One region of the Enterococcus gilvus ATCC BAA-350 genome, then DNA from elsewhere that is predicted to be linked to it. Evidence: predicted binding sites of a transcription regulator. Region 1 holds the regulator's gene; each other region holds the start of a gene.
What was found. The regulator LexA, encoded in region 1, represses DNA repair genes until DNA is damaged. The targets are predictions, from matches to a motif close to CNAACANNTGTTNG.

Region 1 (7,720 bases):
ATTTTTCCTTACAGAAAGAAGGGACTTCATTGGATTTAACAGATAAAGTAGTTGTTGTGACAGGCAGTTCTGCTGGCTTAGGAGAGCAAATTTGTTATGAAGCAGCAAAAAGAGGAGCAATTGTTGTTACCTGTGCTCGCAGAATCAATCTTATCGGGCAAGTAAAAGAGCGATGCATTGAATTGAGTGGAAAAGAAGCTTTTGCATTTCAATTGGACATTGCTGATCCTGATAGTGTAGAAGCAGTCATCGGAAAAATTTCTGAAGAAGTCGGAGATGTTGACGTGCTAGTTAATAATGCGGGCTTCGGACTATTTAATGATTTTGTTTCATTTGATTTGGATGTGGCAAGGAAAATGTTTGAAGTAAATGTATTGGGCATGATGTACTTCACTCAAAAAATAGCTATTTCTATGGTTGATAATAAAAAGGGGCATATCTTTAATGTTGCTTCCATGGCTGGTAAAATGGCCACACCAAAATCTACAGTATACTCTGCAACAAAATTTGCAGTTTTAGGTTTTTCGAATGCACTACGTTTGGAGTTGCGGCCTGAAAATGTGTATGTAACGACCATTAATCAAGGTCCGATCGCAACAGATTTTTTTGACAAAGCAGATCCAAGCGGCAGCTATTTAGAAAATTTGGGGAATATTGTTCTAGATCCTCAAAAATTAGCAAAAACTATCGTAAATAAAATGGGTAAGCCGACGCGTGAAATAAACCGACCATTCGTAATGGCTGGGGGTAGTCGTTTCTATGATTTATTCCCGCATATAGGGGATTTATTAGCAGGTGGCCTATTCAATAGGAAGTAGGAACGTACATGAGGAAACAGTGGAAAATTTTATTGGGCTTTATACTTGTACTACTGATCGTGATTTTTGCACTTTCCAATAGCCAAGAAGTGCCAGTGAATTTCTTAGTGAATAAAATCTACTTGTCTCTTGTGTTAGTTATTATTGGCTCTGCTCTAATAGGTGCATTAGTTGTCTTATTGACATCTGGTGCCACGTTATTCCAACAACGCAAGGAAATAAAACAGTTGAAAGAAACGATCCATTCTTATGAGACAGACAATGAGAAAAAGTTAGAAGAAGATAAGGCGTCTTTTAAACGGGAGCAAGAAAATGAAATTGCTGTAATGAAAGCAAATTATGAGACCCTTTTAAAAGAAAAGGACCAAGCCTTAGCAGAAAAAGAGAACACACTCACTGAAAAACGAGATGCTTCGCCCATTGATTATTATGATTAATAGAAGAGGACTTTAGTTTGAGAAAACTAAGGTCTTCTTCTCTTTCTTGTCGGATTCTTTTTTGCTATACTAATACGGTTGGGAAGTGATAGAGTGAAAAAATCAAGCTTTAATTGGCAGTTCAGAGATACGACACCTATTGATTCAGTTTTTCAAACTGAGATGTTGAATCAAGGATATAGTGAAACATTCGCTGAACTTTTATGGAATCGAAATATACGTACAGCAGAAGAATTCTCACAATTGATGAAAGTAAATATCGATGATTTGCATGACCCTTTTTTAATGCACGACATGGAGAGAGCTGTCGAGCGTATTCAAGCAGCCGTAATGGAAGAGCAAGCAATTTTAGTTTATGGTGATTATGATGCAGACGGGATTACAAGTACGTCTATTATGGTAGAAGCGCTTGAAATGATTGGTGCAGACGTACATTATGTATTGCCAAATCGTTTTATTCACGGATATGGACCAAATAAATCTCTTTTTGAAGAAAAAATCAATGAGGGGATTCAATTAATCATTACCGTTGACAATGGCGTAGCTGGGAACGAAGCAATCGATTATGCCAATTCTAAAGGTGTTGACGTTATCGTTACCGATCATCACGAGTTGCCGCCTGTCCTTCCAGATGCGTATTGTATCATTCATCCCCGTTATCCAGAAGGACAATATCCATTTGGAGAACTTGCGGGAGCCGGGGTCGCTTTCAAGTTGGCGACTGCATTGTTGGAAGAAGTTCCTCTAGAAATGCTTGATTTAGTTACCATTGGTACTGTAGCAGATCTAGTCTCAATGACTGGTGAAAATCGGTTATTCGTTAAATTAGGCCTGCAAGCCATCAAACAGACACAGCGTTTAGGGTTGCTAGAGTTATTAAAAGTTAGCAGCGTTGATCTACAGAAGGTTGATGAGATGAGTATTGGTTTCAGCTTAGGGCCAAGGTTGAACGCCATTGGCCGGTTGGGTGACCCCAATCCTGCTGTAGAACTAATGACTACTTTTGACGAGGAAATTGCTCACACTCTAGCTGAAAAATTAGATAAAATCAATGATGAGAGAAAAGTAATCGTGCAAAAAACGACGGCTGAAGCAACAGCATTAATCAATCCGGAGGATAAAGTCCATTTAATTGCTGCGAAAGGTTGGAATCCAGGCGTTTTAGGAATTGTCGCAGGCAACATTTTAAAGCAAACCGGGCAGCCAACGATTATTTTATCCATTGATGAAAATGGTGTAGCTAAAGGATCAGGAAGAAGCATCGAAGCGTTGGATCTGTTTGGGATGTTAACTACAATGCGTTCTGAGTTTACTCATTTTGGAGGACACGCAGCAGCGGTGGGTTTAACTATGCCAGCTGATAGAATTCCCTCACTGCAAAAATTGATGAACGATTATATCTTGGCTGAGCAGATAGATTTGAGTAAAGGATCTGAGTTGAAAATAGATGCTTCTCTTCCTATAGCAAAAATTTCTTTAGGTCTTGTAGAAGAACTAAAAAAATTGGCTCCTTTTGGCACGGATAATCCTGCCCCTCATTTTTTAGTGAATGGAAATGTGAGCTTTTTCAAACGCATAGGTAGCGAGCAGCAACATGTTAAATTCTCATTGAAAAATGAGGATAATCAATTAGATGCTATTGGATTTGGCTTTGGAGAAGAAGCTGAAGAGATACAGCAACCGGACACTCAATTTGTAGGGGATTTAGAAATCAATGAGTGGAATGGGCAGAAAAAAGTGCAACTCCGTTTAATTGATTTTGCTTCCGAAGGTACACAAGTAATTGATCGACGTGCGAAATATACTTGGAATCAAAAAATTGATAGCGGTAAAGCTTTGTATCTGGCTTTTCAAAAGGAGAATCAGAAATTCTTTTCTAAAGAATTGCAGCACTCAATTGTATTATACGATGCGACTATTGACTGGACTGACTACGATCAATTAATCGTACTTGATTGTCCTGATCATAAAGAACTTTTACAGGAAATCACGATTGCCGGACATTTTGAGCGAATTTACCTTTATCTTTATAGCTCAGATGAAGCATATTTAAATGGATTGCCAAGTCGTGAACAATTTGCAAAACTTTATCAATTTTTCCGAAAACAGCCTAAAGTCGATATTCGATTTAAATTGAAAAATGTTTCGAATTACTTAAGAATCCCAGAAAAATTATTAGTATTCATGATTCACGTGTTTTCTGAGTTGAAATTTGTTACAATAGACGACGGTGTTTTACAAATGGTCGAGTCTCCAGAAACTCGGGCTTTTGAAGAGAGTAAAATTTATCAAAAACGCATGGCTCGAATTGATAGCGAAGAATTTTTATTGATGAATGATATTCAAACTATTAGAAATTGGCTGAAAGGCTAGGAGGAACAACCGAAATGAATTTGAAAGATTATATTGCTAGTATCCCAGACTATCCAAAGGAAGGGATTGTATTCCGTGATATTTCTCCACTCATGGCTGATGGCGAAGCATATCGCGAAGCAACAAAACAAATCGTCAATTACGCAAAGGAAAAGCAAATCGATATGGTCGTCGGTCCAGAAGCTCGTGGATTTATCGTAGGATGTCCGGTAGCATTTGAATTAGGATTAGGATTTGCGCCAGTGCGTAAACCAGGTAAATTACCTCGTGAAGTAATCGAAGTTGAATACGAAAAAGAATACGGTACGGATACTTTAACGATCCATAGCGACGCAATTAAGCCTGGCCAACGGGTATTGATCACTGATGATCTGTTAGCAACTGGAGGAACAATTAAAGCGACGATAGAATTAGTAGAAAAGCTGGGCGGCATTGTTGTCGGGTGTGCCTTCTTAATTGAATTAGAAGGGTTACACGGGCGTGATAAAATCCAAGGATACGACATTTTAACATTGATGGACTACTAAAAAGAGTTAAATAGAAAAGAGGCTGCAGACAATGCTCTAATTTAGAACATTGTCTGCAGCCTCTTTTTATTAAATATCAAAAAAGCAGTTGGATGAAATACCCAACTGCTTGAGTGAACGATTAAGCTGACTTGTGATAACGATGATCGTACGTTACATAATAAAAATCCTCGGCAGGTTCTGTAGTGTAAAACTCTTCTTCCTCATTTTCCTCTTCAACGGAATGGTATTCCGCATAATGCTGAGCGTACTTTCGCTCGTCCCATAACATGAACCATACAAGGAACAAACCAGAAAAAATGACGATCGTAGCTAAAGACCCTAACTTACCAATCAATAAACCTAGTAACAATACAGCGATAATTAAACCAAATCTTCTTACTGCTTTCATCAATAATCACTCCTATTATAAAAACGCGAACGTGTGTTTGTATATCTATTATACGAATGTTTGTTCGTTTTGTAAAGAAAAAAATAATCGGAAGTAAATTCCGATTAATAAATATGGTTTCGATACAAACCGACAACTTTTCCAAGAATAGATACGTTATCGAAAATCAGAGGAGCCAACTCGTCATTTTCAGGTTGCAACCGAATATGATCAGCTTCCCGATAGAATCTTTTGCAGGTCGCTTCATTCTCATCCGTCATCGCAATCACGATCTCTCCATTTGTAGCTGAAGATTGTTGTCTTACAATCACGTGATCTCCATCATAAATTCCAGCATTGATCATACTTTCACCACGGATAGTCAGCATGAACAAGCCGCCTTCTTCACTAGAAAGGTCTGGTGGAACAGGGAAGAAATCCGACGCTTCTTCGACTGCTAAAATGGGTTCACCAGCTGTTACAACACCTAACATAGGAATAACTTGCGGTGCTGCCCCGATTTTTTCTAATCCATTAATAGTTAACTCAATTGCTCTTGGCTTAGTGGGATCGCGCTGGATCCAGCCTTTTTTTTCTAACCTAGATAAATGGCCATGAACAGTAGAGGTAGACGAAAGATTCACAGCTTCTCCAATTTCTCTAACAGTGGGTGGGTACCCTTTATCTTCAACGCGTTCATGAATGAAACGTAACACTTCTAATTGTTTTGTTTCCGTTCTTTTTGCCAATGCCCGCACCTTCTTTCGTTTTTTTTAGTGTAGCATAGTTATTCGAACAAATCAAACAAGCGTTCGTATTTGTTTACACTTTCAACTTCTTTTTTTTTATGTATAATTAAAGAGGGAAAAGAGGTGCGCAAAATGATCAATGATGAAACAATTGCTAGAATCAATGAATTATCAAAGAAAAAGAAAACGTCCGGTTTAACAGATGCAGAGGCACATGAACAGAAGGTTTTGCGGGAAGAATACATCGCTTCATTCCGTAGTGGAATGCGCCATCACATCGAAGGAATGAAGGTTGTTGATCCAGAAGGCAACGATGTCACTCCAGAAAAATTAAAAAAGATTCAAAAAGAAAAAGGATTACACAATAGAAAGTAAATCTTTTGTCAGTAAGTGATTGAAAAGTCAAAATAAATCGGTTACAATGAATTTGTAATTAAAGTATTTATGACCAAAAAGGAGGAAGTAATTTGTTCGACAAAATCGATCAACTAGGTGTAAACACAATCAGAACATTAAGTATTGAAGCAATCCAAAAAGCAAACTCAGGTCATCCAGGACTCCCCATGGGTGCAGCCCCAATGGCTTATGCTCTATGGACAAAGCATTTGAATGTTAATCCAGCGACTTCATTAAATTGGGCAAATCGCGACCGGTTTATTCTATCTGCAGGTCATGGTTCGGCGATGTTGTATAGCTTATTACATCTTGCAGGATACAAAGTAACGATTGATGATTTAAAAAGTTTCCGTCAATGGGAAAGCAAAACACCAGGGCATCCTGAATTCCTTCATACGGATGGTGTCGAAGCAACTTCAGGTCCTTTAGGTCAAGGTATTTCAACTTCTGTTGGGATGGCAATGGCTGAAGCTCATTTAGCAGCAACATACAATCGTGACAGTTTTGATGTGATGGATCACTATACCTACGCTTTGTGTGGAGATGGCGATCTAATGGAAGGCGTATCTGCTGAAGCAAGTTCTATGGCGGGACACATGAAATTAGGCAAATTGATCGTGTTATACGATTCAAACGATATCTCTTTAGATGGACCTACTTCAAAAGCCTTCACTGAAAATGTAGGTGCTCGCTATGAAGCTTATGGTTGGCAACATATCTTAGTAGAAGATGGAAATGATTTAGAAGCCATTTCCAAAGCGATTGATGAAGCGAAAGCTGAAACGGACAAACCGTCATTGGTCGAAATTAAAACAGTGATTGGATTTGGTTCTCCCAAAGAGGGTACATCTGCTGTTCATGGTGCGCCACTTGGAGAAGACGGTATTAGTGTTGCAAAAGCTGTATACGGTTGGGAATATCCTGACTTTACGGTTCCCGAAGAAGTTTCAAATCGATTTAAAGAAGAAATCAACGATAAGGGTGCGAAAGCAGAAGCTGATTGGAATGCGATGTTTGCAAACTATGAAAAAACTCATCCTGAGTTAGCGAAACAATTTAAAGCGGCTTTTGCTGGAGAACTTCCAGAAAACTGGGAAGCTTCATTACCAGTTTATGAAGAAGGAACTGCACAAGCTAGTCGTGTGTCCAGCAAAGATGCGATTCAAGCTATTTCAAAAGCTGTTCCGAATATTTGGGGTGGATCTGCTGATTTATCAGGTTCAAATAATACAACGATCGCTGATGAACCAGAGTTTCAACCAGGTTCTTATGAAGGCCGAAACATTTGGTTTGGTGTCCGTGAATTTGCAATGGCGAGCGCGATGAATGGCATTCATTTGCATGGAGGAACACGTATATATGGAGGAACATTCTTCGTATTTACTGATTACTTGCGTCCGGCTGTTAGAATGTCAGCCATCCAAGGATTACCGGTTGTCTATGTGTTAACACATGATTCTGTGGCTGTCGGTGAAGACGGGCCTACACATGAACCAATCGAACAATTAGCAAGCGTTCGCTGTATGCCTAACGTACAAGTAATTCGTCCTGCTGACGGCAACGAAACTTCCGCTGCATGGATTCAAGCGTTAGAAACAAAGAATAAACCAACTATCTTAGTATTAAGTCGTCAAAATTTACCAGTCTTACCTAATAGTAAAGACATGGCTAAGGAAGGCGTAGCAAAAGGTGGTTATGTGATTTCTAAAGCTGAATCAGATACACCAGATGGTCTATTAATTGCTACCGGTTCTGAAGTGAACCTAGCTGTTCAAGCTCAAAAAGATCTTAAAGAGCAGGGCAAAGACGTTTCCGTTGTTTCTCTTCCAAGTTTTGATTTATTCGAAGCACAAGACGAAGCATACAAAGAATCTGTTTTACCTAAGGCAGTGAAAAAACGCGTAGCAATCGAAGCAGCTTCTCCATTCGGTTGGGAACGTTATATCGGATCGGAAGGTAAGATGATCGGTATTGATCATTTTGGAGCTTCTGCACCAGGAGACTATGTTTTAGAACAATTTGGATTCACTGTGGAAAATGTTGTGAATAC
Region 2 (7,720 bases), 240 kb from region 1:
TGGAGTTCCTGTAGCTAAAACAGTCCCTCCGCCATCGCCGCCCTCTGGCCCAAGATCGATCACATAATCCGCGGACTTGATCACATCCAAGTTATGTTCAATAACAAGAACGGTATTTCCAGCATCTACAAATCGTTCCAAGACTTTCAGCAGACGTGCAATATCATCTGTGTGCAATCCAGTTGTGGGTTCATCTAAAATATAGAAATTTTTCCCGTTAGAATTCTTATGCAACTCACTAGCTAGTTTCATCCGTTGCGCTTCCCCGCCAGATAATGTGGTTGCCGGTTGTCCCATTGTTACATAACCTAATCCTACATCGACGATTGTTTTCAATTTACGATGGATTTTAGGAATATGTTTAAAGAATTCGACTGCATCTTCTACCGTCATTTCTAAGATATCGGCAATGTTCTTTCCTTTATAATGTACTTCTAACGTTTCAGAATTATAGCGTTTCCCATGACAAACTTCACATGGCACGTATACGTCTGGTAAAAAGTGCATTTCAATTTTGATGATCCCATCGCCACGACAAGCTTCACAGCGTCCGCCTTTGACATTAAAGCTGAAACGTCCTTTTTTGTAGCCGCGGATTTTCGCTTCATTTGTTTGTGCAAACAAATCGCGAATATCATCAAATACACTTGTATAGGTCGCTGGATTACTCCGTGGCGTTCGTCCAATCGGGCTTTGATCAATATCTACCAACTTCTCAATCGTTTTATAGCCAGTGATTTTCTTGTATTTCCCTGGTTTATTAGAGTTGCGATTCAATTTTTGAGCAAGTGCCTTTTTGAGAATTTGGTTGACTAACGTTGATTTTCCTGAACCGGAAACCCCTGTCACTGCAACAAATTTTCCTAGTGGGAACTCTACATCGATGTTCTTCAAATTATTCTCTGTTGCTCCAGTGACCTTGATTTTTTTGCCGTTGCCCTTACGTCGTTCTTTTGGAACAGCGATTTCCCGTTTTCCAGATAAATACTGTCCCGTCAAAGAATTTGGATTGTTCTCAACTTCTTGAGGAGTACCAGCAGCGACAATTTCACCACCTTGATCGCCAGCGCCCGGACCGACATCAATTAAGTAATCAGCTGCACGCATCGTATCTTCGTCATGCTCGACTACGATCAACGTGTTTCCTAGATCACGCATCTTCTTCAGCGAATCAATCAATCGATCATTGTCTCGTTGATGCAGGCCGATGGAAGGTTCATCTAAAATGTAAAGAACGCCAGATAAATTTGAACCAATTTGAGTAGCTAAACGGATACGTTGTGCTTCACCACCAGATAAAGTCCCAGAAGCTCGGCTTAATGTCAGGTAATCTAGACCCACATTTCGCAGGAAGCTCAGACGATCTCCGATTTCTTTTAAAATTGGTTTAGCGATTACTTTTTCTTGTTCGCTTAAAGCAACTGTTTCAAAAAAGTCCAGTGCGCCATTGATCGAGTCTTCGCTCACTTGACCGATATTCTCGCCATTGATTTGCACAGACAAAGCTTGAGGGTTCAAACGATACCCGTGACAGGTCTGGCAAGTCAATTCTGTCATATATAAACGCATTTGATCACGAGTGAAATCACTATTTGTCTCCGCGTAACGACGATTGATGTTATTGATAATACCTTCAAAAGGAACTTCAACATCCCGTACACCGCCGAAATCATTTTCATAATGAAAATGAAAGTTCTCGCCATTTGAACCATTCAAAATAATCTCTTGGTGCTCTTTAGGCAAATCTTCAAAGGCAGTATCCATATCAATCCCGAAGCTTAGGCACGCTTGCTCTAGCATTTGAGGATAGTACTGTGAGCTGATTGGGTTCCACGGAAGCAACGCCCCTTCTCGCAAGGTCTTGCTTGGATCTGGAATAACAAGATCCATATCCACTTCTAGTTTCACACCTAGTCCGTCACAATCAGGACAAGCCCCAAATGGCGCGTTAAATGAGAACAGTCGAGGTTCAAGTTCGCCAACCGTAAAGCCACAATAAGGACAAGCATAATGTTCACTGAAGAGCATTTCCTTTTCACCAATAACATCAACCACAGCGTAGCCTTCTGCTAACCGCAAAGCGGCTTCAAAGGAATCAAACAAGCGTGAGCGAATGCCTTCCTTGACAACGATTCGGTCGATAATGATTTCAATGTCATGCTTTTTATTTTTCGTTAATTCGGGTGCATCGGAAACATCATACAACTCACCATCGACACGCATCCGAACGTACCCTTCCCGTTGAATCATTTCAAATACTTTTTTATGCTGCCCTTTTTTCTTAGCGACAACAGGTGCTAAAATTTGAATTTTCGTACGTTCCGGCAATTCTAAAACCTTGTCTACCATTTGTTCAACGGATTGTGAAGTAATCTCAATGTGATCATTTGGACAAATAGGATGACCCACACGTGCATAAAGCAGACGTAGATAATCATTGATCTCAGTTACTGTACCAACAGTTGACCGCGGATTTTTACTTGTGGTTTTTTGGTCAATAGAGATTGCGGGACTTAGACCGTCAATGCTGTCAACATCAGGCTTATCCATTTGACCCAAAAATTGACGTGCATAAGCAGATAAGCTTTCTACATAGCGACGCTGACCTTCTGCGTATAAAGTATCAAAGGCCAGTGAGCTTTTTCCAGAACCAGACAAACCAGTAACAACCACCATTTTGTCACGAGGAATCGTCACATCAACATTTTTTAAATTGTGAGCACGCGCTCCATGAATTACTATCTTATCATTCGCCATTTATTTCTCCTATTTCAATTTACTGCATCCACTTCTTCTGAACAAAAAGAGGATGTTCTTATTTATTAATACTATTATTCCACTTTTTACGACCGCTTGAATACCGGTGCAAAAAGTGGAATTAGAATACTCTTACGAATCAATTTTGTCTATTCTGCTGCTTTGAGTTCTAAAATCGTATCACGTAAAGTCGCAGCCGTTTCAAAATCAAGTGTTTTGGCGGCTTCACGCATTTCATCTTCCATCTTCGCAATCAGTTCTTTACGTTCCGATTTTGATAGTTCCTCAAAGGATGTCGCATCGTATTTTTCCGTTTCCTCAGCGACTTTACTAATTGAGATCAAATCACGAATCTCTTTGATAATCGTCTTCGGCTCAATGTCGTGTTCCTCGTTATATTGCTGCTGAATTCCACGACGACGGGATGTCTCATCCATCGCCCGCTGCATTGAATCCGTGATCTTATCGGCATACATAATTACTCTGCCTTCTGAATTACGGGCAGCACGTCCGATCGTTTGTACTAATGACCGCTCACTACGTAAGAAGCCTTCTTTGTCGGCATCTAATATCGCAACCAATGAAACTTCAGGAACATCAAGCCCTTCACGTAAAAGATTGATACCGACAAGCACATCGAATTTCCCTAAGCGAAGGTCCCGTATGATTTCAGTCCGTTCCAAAGTCTTTATATCGCTGTGAAGGTATTTGACTTTAATCCCCAACTCTTTGAAGTAGTCTGTCAAATCTTCAGACATTTTCTTTGTCAAAGTCGTAACAAAGACTCGTTCATTACGCTCCGAACGTTCGTTGATTTCTCCAACTAAGTCATCAATTTGACCCATGATCGGTCTTACTTCAATGACTGGGTCTAATAAACCTGTTGGACGAATGATTTGTTCTACTACTGTATCCGTCTGCTCGTGTTCATAAGGCCCTGGAGTGGCTGAAACATAAACGATCTGGTTCACCCGTTCTTCAAATTCCTCTAAGCGCAATGGACGGTTGTCCAAGGCTGAAGGCAATCGAAACCCATAATCTATAAGCATCTGCTTACGCGCACGGTCTCCGTTGTACATTCCACGGACCTGAGGCATCGTAACATGGGATTCATCGACTACTAATAGGAAGTCTTCTGGAAAGAAGTCGATCAAGGTATAAGGCGGCTCGCCTTCTTTACGCCCATCCATATGACGTGAGTAGTTTTCGATCCCTGAGGTATACCCCATTTCCCGCAACATCTCAATGTCATAATTAGTGCGTTGTTCCAAGCGTTGTGCTTCCAACAGTTTATTCTCGTTGCGAAGAACCTCTAAACGTTCAGCTAGCTCTTTTTGAATATTGCTGATTGCCACTTCCATGTGACCTTCATTGGTTAAAAAGTGGGTCGCGGGGAAAATGGCGACATGTTCTGTTTCGCCTGTGATTTCCCCCGTCAAAGCGTCAACTTCTCGAATTCGCTCAATTTCGTCTCCAAAAAATTCGACACGTAAAGCGCGCTCGTCACGTGATGCTGGGAAGATCTCCACGACATCCCCACGAACACGAAAGCGACCACGTTGAAAATCAATATCATTTCTCTCGAATTGAATATCAATCAAATTGCGCAGCAATTGATTTCGGTCCATCTCCATCCCCACGCGTAATGAAACTACTTGCTCTAAGTATTCCTTCGGTGAACCTAAACCAAAGATACATGAGACGGAAGCGACGACGATGACATCATTTCTTTCAAGTAATGAACTTGTTGCCGAATGTCGCAGCTTATCGATCTCATCATTAATACTTGAATCCTTTTCTATATACGTATCACTAGAAGGCACGTAAGCCTCGGGTTGATAATAATCATAGTAACTCACGAAATACTCCACCGCGTTGTTAGGAAAGAATTCTTTAAATTCCCCGTATAATTGTCCAGCCAATGTTTTATTGTGGGCAATTATCAAAGTGGGCTTATTTACATCCTTTATAACATTCGATATCGTATACGTTTTCCCTGTACCGGTAGCACCTAAAAGGATTTGTGCCTTTTTACCGCCAACGACTCCTTCAGCTAATTGTGAAATGGCCTCAGGCTGATCGCCAGCAGGCTGATATTTTGAATGAAGGTCGAACGTATTGTCCATCATTCTTTCAATCATACAAAATCCCCCTTTTTTGATTTAAATAAGCAATTATTTTCCATCAAAAATTATAGCATACCGAACATATTTTCGCCATTTATTGTTCTTACCATAAGAAGTTCTTAAAAAGCATCATGTTAGCTTTTTTAACATACCATGTTATGAATATTTCGCTTTTTTTCTATCTCACAATGAACCTACTTGTATTTTATCCTTAAACTAACATATAATAAACAAACGATAAGTAATTAGGAGGATAATTATGAGAAAAACCAAATTAATTCCATTTGTTGTTTTCTTAATGGCAAGTCTATTCACACTTGGCTTTGCCAGCAAGACACATGCTGCGGAAAAAACATATAAAATCGGGACGGATTTAACCTTTGCCCCGTTTGAATTTCAAAACTCAGATGGTGAATACGTGGGGATCGACGTTGATTTACTGAATCAAATTGCGAAAGATCAAAATTTTAAAGTGGATCTGCGTCCATTGGGCTTCGACAGTTCAATCCAAGGAGTACAGTCTGATCAATTGGACGGTATGATTGCCGGAATGAGCATCACAGATGAGCGCAAAAAAACATTTGATTTTTCAGATCCTTATTTCGACAGCGGTATTCAAATGGCTGTTAAAAACGACAACAAAGATATCAAAGGGTACGATGACTTAAAAGGAAAAACAGTTGCTGCGAAAATTGGGACAGAAAGTGCCACATTTTTAAATAACAATAAAGATAAATACGGTTATGAGGTCAAGCAGTACGAAGCCGCAGACGCTATGTATAATGCGTTGACTAACGGGAATGTGGAAGCTATCTTCGATGACTACCCTGTTCTCGGCTATGCTGTAACGAATGGCCAGCCCTTTAAATTAATTGGTGATCCAGAAAAAGGCAGTTCCTACGGTTTCGCCGTTAAAAAAGGTGAAAATAAAGAATTGTTGGAAAAATTCAATAAAGGCTTAAAAGACTTAAAAGCGAATGGCGAGTACGATAAAATCGTCAGCAAATACATCTCTACCGGTTCAGGTGATAAAGCCGCATCTGGTGACATGAAGAAAATCGAACCTAAAAAGGATGTTTATGTTATTGCCAGTGATTCCGCCTTTGCTCCTTTTGAATATAAGGACAGCGATGGTGAATACAAGGGAATCGATGTCGACTTGTTGAAACGTGCCGCAGATCTTCAAGGCTTCAAATTAGATATGAAATTCATTGGCTTCTCTTCTGCGATGCAGGCCTTAGAATCTGGTCAAGCAGATGGTATGATCGCTGGAATGACTATTACGGACGAACGAAAAGCCAATTATGATTTTTCTGACCCCTACTTCCAAAGCGGCATTCAATTAGCCGTTGCGAAAGACGATAACGATATTAAAGCCTACAAAGATCTAAAAGGAAAAACTGTAGGCGCAAAAGTGGGCACTGAGAGTGCTGATTTCTTAGAAGCACATAAAGACGAGTATGGCTACACGATCAAGAGCTTCGATGCCGCTGATCAATTGTATGATGCTTTGAAAGTTGGATCAATCGACGCCATGATGGACGATTATCCAGTAATCGGCTACGCTGTAAAGCAAGGCCAAGCGTTAAAAACACCAATTAAACGTGAAGTCGGCGGAGAATATGGCTTTGCCGTGAAGAAGGGTGAAAATCCTGAACTTCGCGAAATGTTTACTGAAGCATTGAAAGAAATGAAACGTACCGGTGAATACGATGAAATCGTCAATAAATACATCGGCTCCGGTCAGGAAGAAAAGAAAGACGCGGTGGACGAATCCACGATTACCGGATTGTTGAAAAACAATTATAAATCGTTGTTAGAAGGTTTATGGAAAACGATCGTATTAGCATTAGTATCGTTTGCTTTAGCCTTAGTTTTAGGAGTGATCTTTGGGTTGTTCCGTGTATCTCCTGTACGTGGTTTGCGTTTGCTAGCGGGTGTTTATATCGATATTATCCGTGGTATTCCAATGATGGTACTGGCCTTCTTTATTTTCTTCGGCTTACCAGGGATCACAGGAATCAAAATTCCTGACTTCGCAGCCGGGATCATAACCTTAACCTTAAATGCCAGTGCATATATCGCGGAAATCGTACGTGGCGGTATCAACGCCGTTCCGGTCGGTCAAATGGAAGCTTCACGTAGTTTAGGATTGTCGTACAATCGGACAATGCAAAAAATTATTTTACCGCAAGCTGTAAAAATCATGATCCCTTCTTTCATCAATCAGTTTGTTATCAGTTTGAAAGATACGACGATCATTTCAGCAATCGGCGTGGTAGAATTGCTGCAAACCGGTAAGATCATCGTTGCACGTACAACACAAAGCTCTTACGTTTACTTGATCATTGCAATCATGTACTTAATCTTGATCACGATCTTGACTAAGTTAGCGAATCGTTTAGATAAGAAGGTGAAATAGATGGAAAAGAATGCAGGCAATAAAATCGTTGTAAATCATTTAGTTAAAAAATTCGGCGACAACACTGTTTTAAATGACTTAAATATCACTATCAGTGAAGGTGAAGTCGTATGTATCATCGGTCCATCTGGTTCCGGGAAAAGTACCTTTTTACGCTGTATGAACCATTTGGAAGAACCGACATCTGGCGAGATCATCATTGACGGACAAGACCTGACGGACAAACATACAGATATCAACTTGGTGCGTCAGCATATCGGTATGGTATTCCAGCATTTCAACTTGTTCCCTCACCTGACTGTTTTGGAAAACATTACGTTGGCTCCCCTTGATCTAAAGGGTGAATCAAAAGACGCAGCACAAAAACGCGGTGTTGAATTGCTGAAGCAAGTAGGTTTAGCTGAGAAGAAAGATG
Region 3 (7,720 bases), 280 kb from region 1:
TGTCTCCACGAGCGATCATGATACCATCAGAAACTTTGATGATTTCATCGATGTTGTCGATTCCTTCTTGTGATTCGATTTTAGGGAAGATATGCACGTGTGTCATATTTTTTTCTTCTAAAATTTCGCGAATATCAAGAACGTCTTGTGCTTTACGTACAAAACTTGCAGCGATGAAGTTGATGTCGTTATCCAAACCAAAACGGATATCGTCTGCATCTTTTTCAGTGATACCAGGTAAGTTGATTGAGATTCCAGGAGCGTTTACCCCTTTACGTGAACCTAGCATACCTGCATTTTTAACGACCATGATCAATTCACGGTTTGCATCGTCTTTGTCAACGATTTCCATGTCGATCAAGCCATCATCGAATAAGATGTGTCCGCCGATATGTGCATCGTCGAATAGGCCAGGGTAAGTAACAGCGATTTTTTCTTTTGTACCTTTCAATTCAGAATCCATTGAGATACGTGTTTTGTCGCCTACGTTAAATTCGATATATCCAGCACGACCATAGTCTGCTTCTGTTGTATCTTGAACAGTTGTACGGATTTCAGCACCTTTTGTATCTAAAAGAATACCAACGTCTTTACCAGTTTTTTCAATTGCTTCATGAACCATGTGCATACGTGATAATTGTTCTTCGTGATCTCCGTGTGAGAAGTTGAAACGGAACACGTTAGCACCAGCTTCAATTAATTCTGAGATTGTTTCAACCGTGTTGCTTGCTGGTCCTAATGTACTAACGATCTTCGTCTTTTTCATTACGTAATACGCTCCATTCTTGATTGTTTATAATATATAGCTTTCACTATTATTAACGAGATTAAAATGAGATTTCGTTGTTTAGATCATATAAAGAAAGATCTGGTTTGTGTTTTTTGTTTTCTAATGCGTCGACGATATCAGCAGCAACCACTTCATTGTCCTTGATACCAATACACAATCCGCCTTTGCCTTCTAAAAGCAAGTCAACAGCGTATGAACCAAATTTGCTTGCCAAGACACGGTCGCGTGCACTTGGAGCGCCGCCACGAACAACGTGACCTAATACACTGACACGTGTATGGAAGTCGCCGTATTCCGCTAATTTATCCGCGAATTCATTTCCGCCCATCACACCTTCAGCAAGGATGATCAAGCAATGTTTCTTCCCGCGGTCGCGGCCTGCTTGGATTTTCTTCGCGATTTTCGCCATGTCGAATTCGTGTTCTGGAATGACGATTTCGTCAGCACCACCAGCAACACCTGACCATAAAGCGATATCGCCTGCATTACGTCCCATAACCTCGATAACGAACGTACGAACGTGTGAAGTCGCTGTATCACGAATACGGTCGACAGATTCTAGCACGGTGTTGATCGCTGTATCGAACCCGACAGTAAAGTCTGTTCCTGGAATGTCATTATCGATCGTTCCTGGGATACCAACCGCTGGATAGCCGTGTTTTGTTAACGCCATCGCTCCGTGATAAGAACCGTCACCACCGACAACAACTAGGCCTTCGATACCGAATTTTTTTAATTGTTCGATCCCTTTTAATTGCCCTTCTTCTGTAGCAAATTCTGGGTAACGAGCTGAATATAAGAAAGTTCCGCCTCGTTGGATCTTATCGCCGACATCTGCAACGTCTAAACGACGGATATCACCAGCGACTAAACCGGCAAAACCATAATTGATGCCATAAACTTCCATGCCTTCAAAAATCGCTTTACGAACCACTGCACGAACAGCAGCGTTCATTCCGGGAGCGTCTCCTCCACTTGTTAAAATTCCAATGCGTTTCATTTTCTCACCTCATAAGTATTCTCAAAAAACATACATCGTGTAATTCATGGTACATTCTACCAAAAAACATCCCAAAAGTCTTGGGATGTCTATGGGAAAAGCGCGTATTTTGAAAAAAGTTTTTGAAAGTTACAAGAAATCATCTTATTACGACGTTTTGTTCCCCTAATATGTCACTTAAAGCATTTAAGAGGGTGTCATTAACCCCCACCCAAAACTTTTTATCCAGCACAATCTTCCGTTTGCTTTTTTCATAATAGATCACTACGGGCACTTTTCCGGGGGCCAATTGCAATCTTTCGGCAATTCCTTGTTGGATTCCAGGCGAATCTTGCTCCGCCTGTACTCTCAAATAGAGGGTCCGGTCGCTGATCGCATCTTCTGCCGTCTGTGCCAATACCAACTCTTCTACTAACAGTTGAAGTGCCTGGTCATACCGGCTGCGTTCGACTTTGCCTTGCACATAATAGACCTTTTCCAGCTCTAGTTCGTTGCGGAGGCGTCGATAGGGTTGCGGAAAAATGGTCAAGGAGATTTCGCCGCTTTGGTCATTCCCTGTTAGAAATGCCATCTGCTCCCCTTTTTTGGTGCGGATCTCACGGATATCTTTTAAATAGAAGAGAATCTTTCCGTGATTTCCCACCGTGAGCTCCGTGATCGGCAGCAGATCCTTTTGCTTCAATAGTTTCGGGTAGTTTTCAGTCGGGTGGCCGGAAACATACAACCCGAGGTATTGTTCCTCGTAATCCAGACGTTCTGCCAACGAGAAATCGTCGGAAGGACGCTCCTTCAAACTCATGACATCCAGCAAGGACATACTCCCGCCGCTGTATTGCACGTTTTGGATCTTGCCTTCCAGCCCATCTGCCAACTCTTTTCGATTGGCATGGAGTGCGTCAAAGGCGCCTACATAGATCAACGGGGCTACGTATTCATTCTTCAGCCAGCGGGTTTCGATTCGCAACAGGAAATCGTCCAGTGATTTGAAGGCTCCCTCTTCTTTCCGAGTGGTGATGACGTCGCTGACAAAATCCCGTCGCATGCCCTTGATGGCATCCAGCCCGAATCGGATCACGTCCTTCTCTACTAGAGTAAAGCTGTAGCTGCTGCGGTTGATGTCTGGCGGCAATAATTTGACCCCTGCTCGATTCGCTTCTGCGATATACTCCCGCAGCTTCTTAGGGTCGTTTCGCACCGACTGCATGAGCGCCGTGTAAAAAGCCCCCGGATAATGGACCTTCATGTAGGCCATTTGGTAACCGATAAAGGAATACGCGACAGAATGCGACCGGTTGAAGCCGTAATTAGCAAAGCGCTCGATATAATCATAGACTTCTTCCGCACTTTTTTGACTGTGTCCGCGGGAAACGGCACCACTGACAAAATGACGTCTTTCTTCATCTAACAGGTCTTTTTTCTTCTTACTGACGGCACGACGCAAGATGTCGGCTTCCCCTAGAGTAAAGCCCGCCATCTGAGCCGCGACTTGCATGATCTGCTCTTGATAGACGATAAACCCGTAGGTCGGCGCCAAAATCTTTTCAACAGAAACATCTGGATACGTGACTTGTTCTCGTCCATTTTTCCGTGCAATGAATTGGTCGATGATTTGCATCGGTCCTGGTCGATACAATGCGTTGACCGCCACGATATCCTCAAAAGAGGTCGGATGGAGATTGCGCAGCACTTTGCGGATACCAGCCGATTCAAATTGGAACACACCGCTAGTTTCTCCTCGTTGGAACAAGACCAAAGTCTCCGGGTCGTCTAATGGGACATTTTTTAAATTCAATTCCTCACGGTAGACTCGTCGAATATTTTGCTGCGCATTGTCAATGATCGAGAGGTTTCGCAGGCCTAAGAAATCCATTTTCAAAAGCCCGATCGCTTCAACGTCTGTCATGGTGAATTGTGTCAGCAGGATATCTTCAGACCCGTTTTGCAATGGCACGACGGACATCAAATTCACATCACTGATCACGACTCCCCCTGCGTGCGTCGATACGTGTCGAGGCAAGCCCTCCAGCGTCAGAGCCGTTTGGAAAAGCAGGTCACTGCGTTCATCGCTGGCGACCAATCGTTTTAGCGGTTCGGATTTGTCATAGGCTTCTCGCAAGGTAATTTTCAACTGACTGGGAATGGCTTTGGACCAGCGATTGGCTTCACTTTGGGATAAGCCGAACACACGACCTACATCCCGCAGCACCATTTTCGCTGCCATCGTCCCAAATGTCGCGATTTGTGAGACATGGAAATGCCCATATTTTTCGTGGACGTAATGCAGCACTTGACTCCGGCGGTTATCAGGAATATCCAAATCGATATCCGGCATGCTGTTTCGTTCGGGATTCAAAAAACGTTCAAACAATAGGTCATACTTGATCGGATCAACATCCGTGATGCTCAAGACATACGCGACCAAGGAGCCTGCTGCTGATCCACGACCAGCACCCGACACGATTTTGCTGCGATGGACATAATCCATCACGTCCCAAACGATCAAGAAATAGTCATCGAACCCCATATTATGGATGATGCCCAATTCACGGGTCAGACGTTGGCGATAGTCATCGGTGACGTCGACGATTCGTTCCGGCAGCTTTTGCCAGCAAAGCTCTTGCAGATAGGCGTCTGCCGTCTGCTGTGTAGGAACCGGATAATGAGGCAATAATTTTTGATGCAGCGGCAACTCAAATTGACACTGCTCGACTAATTGCTGCGCATGCCTCACCGCTTCTTCCTCCTCGAAGCTGTCCGCCAGTGTCTGCATCTCCAGCAGATAATTGTCTCCGAGCTGATTGGTCAGTTCTTCCCGCGGAATTTGATTCCCGTTTTGAATATGATTCATGACCTTGATCGCAAAAGCTTGCGTCGTTTCCAAATAGGCGACTTCATGGATCGCGATTTTCGGCAAGCTTTTCGGCAGCGACGACAGGTTTGTGGCAGGGGAGATGCCTAAATACCTTTGACCCTCGCCTATTTCCCCGAAGGCTGAAAAAACAGCGTCCATTGGATTAGATAGTCCGTCAACGGGAAGAACGGTGATTAGATTTTCCCCGTTTAAGTTATATTCCTGCAAAGGTAACGGTTTTTCCGCCATCATACGTGTACTGGATAAACGCATCAATTCCTGATACCCAGCCACATTCTTGGCATAAAGTACCACGCGCTCTGTGGATTCCCCATAATAAAAATCCAATTCCAGCCCGATGATCCCTATCATTTGATTTTTTTGGCACGCTTGGAAAAACTCCACCGCACCGTATAACACATTTTCATCAGTGATCGCGACAGCAGTATACCCGCGCGCTTTCGCTGACGCCACATAGTCGCTGATCGTTAACGTACTTTTCAATAAAGAATAGGAAGTTTTCGTATAAAGTTGTGGGATTTGCATGAGTTCCTCCTACTTCGTATTTGTGTCATTGCTTTCCCATAGTGCTAAGGAAAGGAGAACTGGTATTCTCTTTCTTCTGTCAGTCTATCATACTATACAACAGAACAATAACTGCCAGAATGGCTTTCTATACTTAAAAATAATCGTTCGCTTTTTTTCTAGTTTCTTTCATCAGTCTTTTCTTTACATTTTCAAAAAAAATGCTAAACTGAACCTAGAATTCCCTGCGAAAAGAGGTGCTCTGGATGAAATATTTAGTGACATTATTTTGGGCTTTCGCAATTGGACAAGCCGTTTGTTATTTAGGCGGCGCCTTGCAAAGCGGTTCTTATAACTTCGAATTATCTACGATTATTTCACTTATTGTCGGCGTGATCGCGCTCATCGCTGCGCGTTTTGTGTCTCCTAAAAAAAGCAATGCCTAAACAAAACCAGTTACTTTATTGTAACTGGTTTTTTGTTTATTTCAAATTTAGAGTTAGTGAAAGTTATAAGCGATGTTTCATCTCTTACCCGCTCCATTAATCAGCTTGCTTTTCAGTTTAGAATGAAGCGACGCTGATATCATTCCTATAACGATGTAACCAAAGAACTCAACGATCTACTCGATACCACTGAAAACCTCTATACAAATTGATCCCTGCGACTATGAACCAAACAGCCGAAACCAATTGGTTATAGTGAAAATCCGTAAAAAGCAGAAAAATTACACCGCCTATCCATTGGTAGCCGGATTTCCAAAAAAGATGGTACCACTTTTTTTTATTCATCGCTTCCCACTCCCATTTTGATACATCCAGAATTTTTATAGTCCTCAAGTTAAAGTATAGCACCCGCACACCCTCTTAGGATGCATCTCTAAAAATTAGCAGGTTTTGTCCATTTTTTACAAAAAAAGACTGCCCTAAATTGGACAGCCTCAGTAAAATTACTAATCAAAAGCTAAATTTTAGTATTCGTTAACAGCAATTTTCGGAAATTGAAGGTACTTAAGATAATGTTGCCCAATACACAGGCGCTCGTTACTAAGAAGACGGCGGGATAGCCGAGAGAATGCGCCACCGTCGAACCTAGCATCGGCCCGATGACTTGTCCGAAATTATTGAACATTTGATTATAGCTGAAGATACGACTCACGCCTTCTGGCGGACTGATTTTGCTGATCAACGTATTGATCGACGGCATCAGCGCGCCGGTTGAGAAGCCTAAGAAAAAGCGCAATACACCGAGCTGGAAGGGTGTTTTAACAAAGGCCATCGGAATGAAGCAGACCAGCGACAAGACGAGACCCGCCAATAATACCTTGTGATTTCCGATGCGGTCGCCGATTTTTCCTAATGTTGGTGAGGAAGCAATCGCCGATACGCCAGCTACTGAAACGATCATCCCGCTGATGACAAGGGCATTACTGCTGCTGCCGCTCAGGTCACGAATGTACAACGTCAAGATAGGGCTGATGCTGGTGACACCCACCTGCAAGATCAATGAACTAATGAATAATCCGATCAAAATCGGCATGTAGTTGATTCGTTTGCGCAATTCGTTCATGCTGATAACATCCGCTTTTTCGATTGGTTGAAAGTCTTCCTTGACCATCGTGACTGTCAAAATCGTACAAATCAGCAAAATGATCCCCGTAATGATAAAGACATTTCGCAATCCAAACCATTGTGCCAATAGACCGCCGATCAACGGACCGATCAAATTCCCGGCGACTCCGCCAGTAGCCAATGTCCCCAGTGCCCAGCCGCTCTTTTGCTTAGGTGCCTGTGAAGCGATCAAGGCCGTCGCGTTCGGCATATACCCCGACAATACGCCAGTCATGAAGCGCATGATCAACAGCCAGTAAACATTTGAGACGAAGGCCAACGAGCCCATGGTGATCGTCATTCCAGCAGCGGCACGGACCATCATCAACCGCCTGCCTTTGCGGTCTGCCAAATTCCCCCACAAAGGTGCCACGATCGCAGCAGAGAAGGCGGTCACTGAAATCGCTAGTCCAGCAAACAAATCTACTTGCGACTTGGGTGTTCCTAATTCTTCAATGTAGACTGGCAAAAAAGGCATAACTAAACTGAAGCTCGCACCAGTAAAAAAACAACCGATCCATGAAATCAAGAGATTTCTTCGCCAATTGATTTTCATCTTCTGTATCCCCTTTCTTACCTCTTTCATTTCTATACTATAGCAGAATCAGACAGAAAAAACTTTTCTCTTCCCTTATCAAACGGGACAAAATATTAATACTTTCATCAATTTTAAGCGCCCCGGTTGCGTTTTCTAATGGATGTGCTAGACTGAAACAAATTGAAAACAAGCTTTCTGTTTCATTTTACAGAATGAAATATACGCTTAGAACGATTCTTATTCTTCATTGAAAGAATAAATACACTAATACGAAGTAGGGGATTTTATGAAAAAATTGATCGCGATTGATTTAGATGGAACGACACTGAATCAAGATTCAAAAATTACTGATAAAACCGCCAAAACTCTGCGCCGCGCGATTGAGGATGGTCACTCCGTTGTGATC

Region 2: uvrB (excinuclease ABC subunit UvrB) is a predicted target of LexA. The motif match lies at 4,960-4,973, and genes of this name have one in related genera.
Region 3: I592_RS08745 (DNA polymerase III subunit alpha) is a predicted target of LexA. The motif match lies at 5,324-5,337, and genes of this name have one in related genera.

What each region holds. Positions count from the first base shown of each region.
Region 1 is NZ_ASWH01000001.1:1,504,163-1,511,882, forward strand. It holds gene I592_RS07470 (SDR family NAD(P)-dependent oxidoreductase) at 30-818, shown strand; gene I592_RS07475 (LapA family protein) at 827-1,255, shown strand; gene recJ (single-stranded-DNA-specific exonuclease RecJ) at 1,349-3,628, shown strand; gene I592_RS07485 (adenine phosphoribosyltransferase) at 3,643-4,155, shown strand; gene I592_RS07490 (hypothetical protein) at 4,277-4,546, opposite strand; gene lexA (transcriptional repressor LexA) at 4,651-5,274, opposite strand; gene I592_RS07500 (DUF896 family protein) at 5,407-5,649, shown strand; gene tkt (transketolase) at 5,742-7,720, shown strand, end outside.
Region 2 is NZ_ASWH01000001.1:1,744,478-1,752,197, forward strand. It holds gene uvrA (excinuclease ABC subunit UvrA) at 1-2,757, opposite strand, end outside; gene uvrB (excinuclease ABC subunit UvrB) at 2,907-4,898, opposite strand; gene I592_RS08550 (amino acid ABC transporter substrate-binding protein/permease) at 5,143-7,305, shown strand; gene I592_RS08555 (amino acid ABC transporter ATP-binding protein) at 7,306-7,720, shown strand, end outside.
Region 3 is NZ_ASWH01000001.1:1,782,771-1,790,490, forward strand. It holds gene pyk (pyruvate kinase) at 1-766, opposite strand, end outside; gene pfkA (6-phosphofructokinase) at 828-1,790, opposite strand; gene I592_RS08745 (DNA polymerase III subunit alpha) at 1,930-5,187, opposite strand; gene I592_RS08750 (YjzD family protein) at 5,433-5,612, shown strand; gene I592_RS08755 (hypothetical protein) at 5,781-5,957, opposite strand; gene I592_RS08760 (multidrug efflux MFS transporter) at 6,130-7,332, opposite strand; gene I592_RS08765 (Cof-type HAD-IIB family hydrolase) at 7,601-7,720, shown strand, end outside.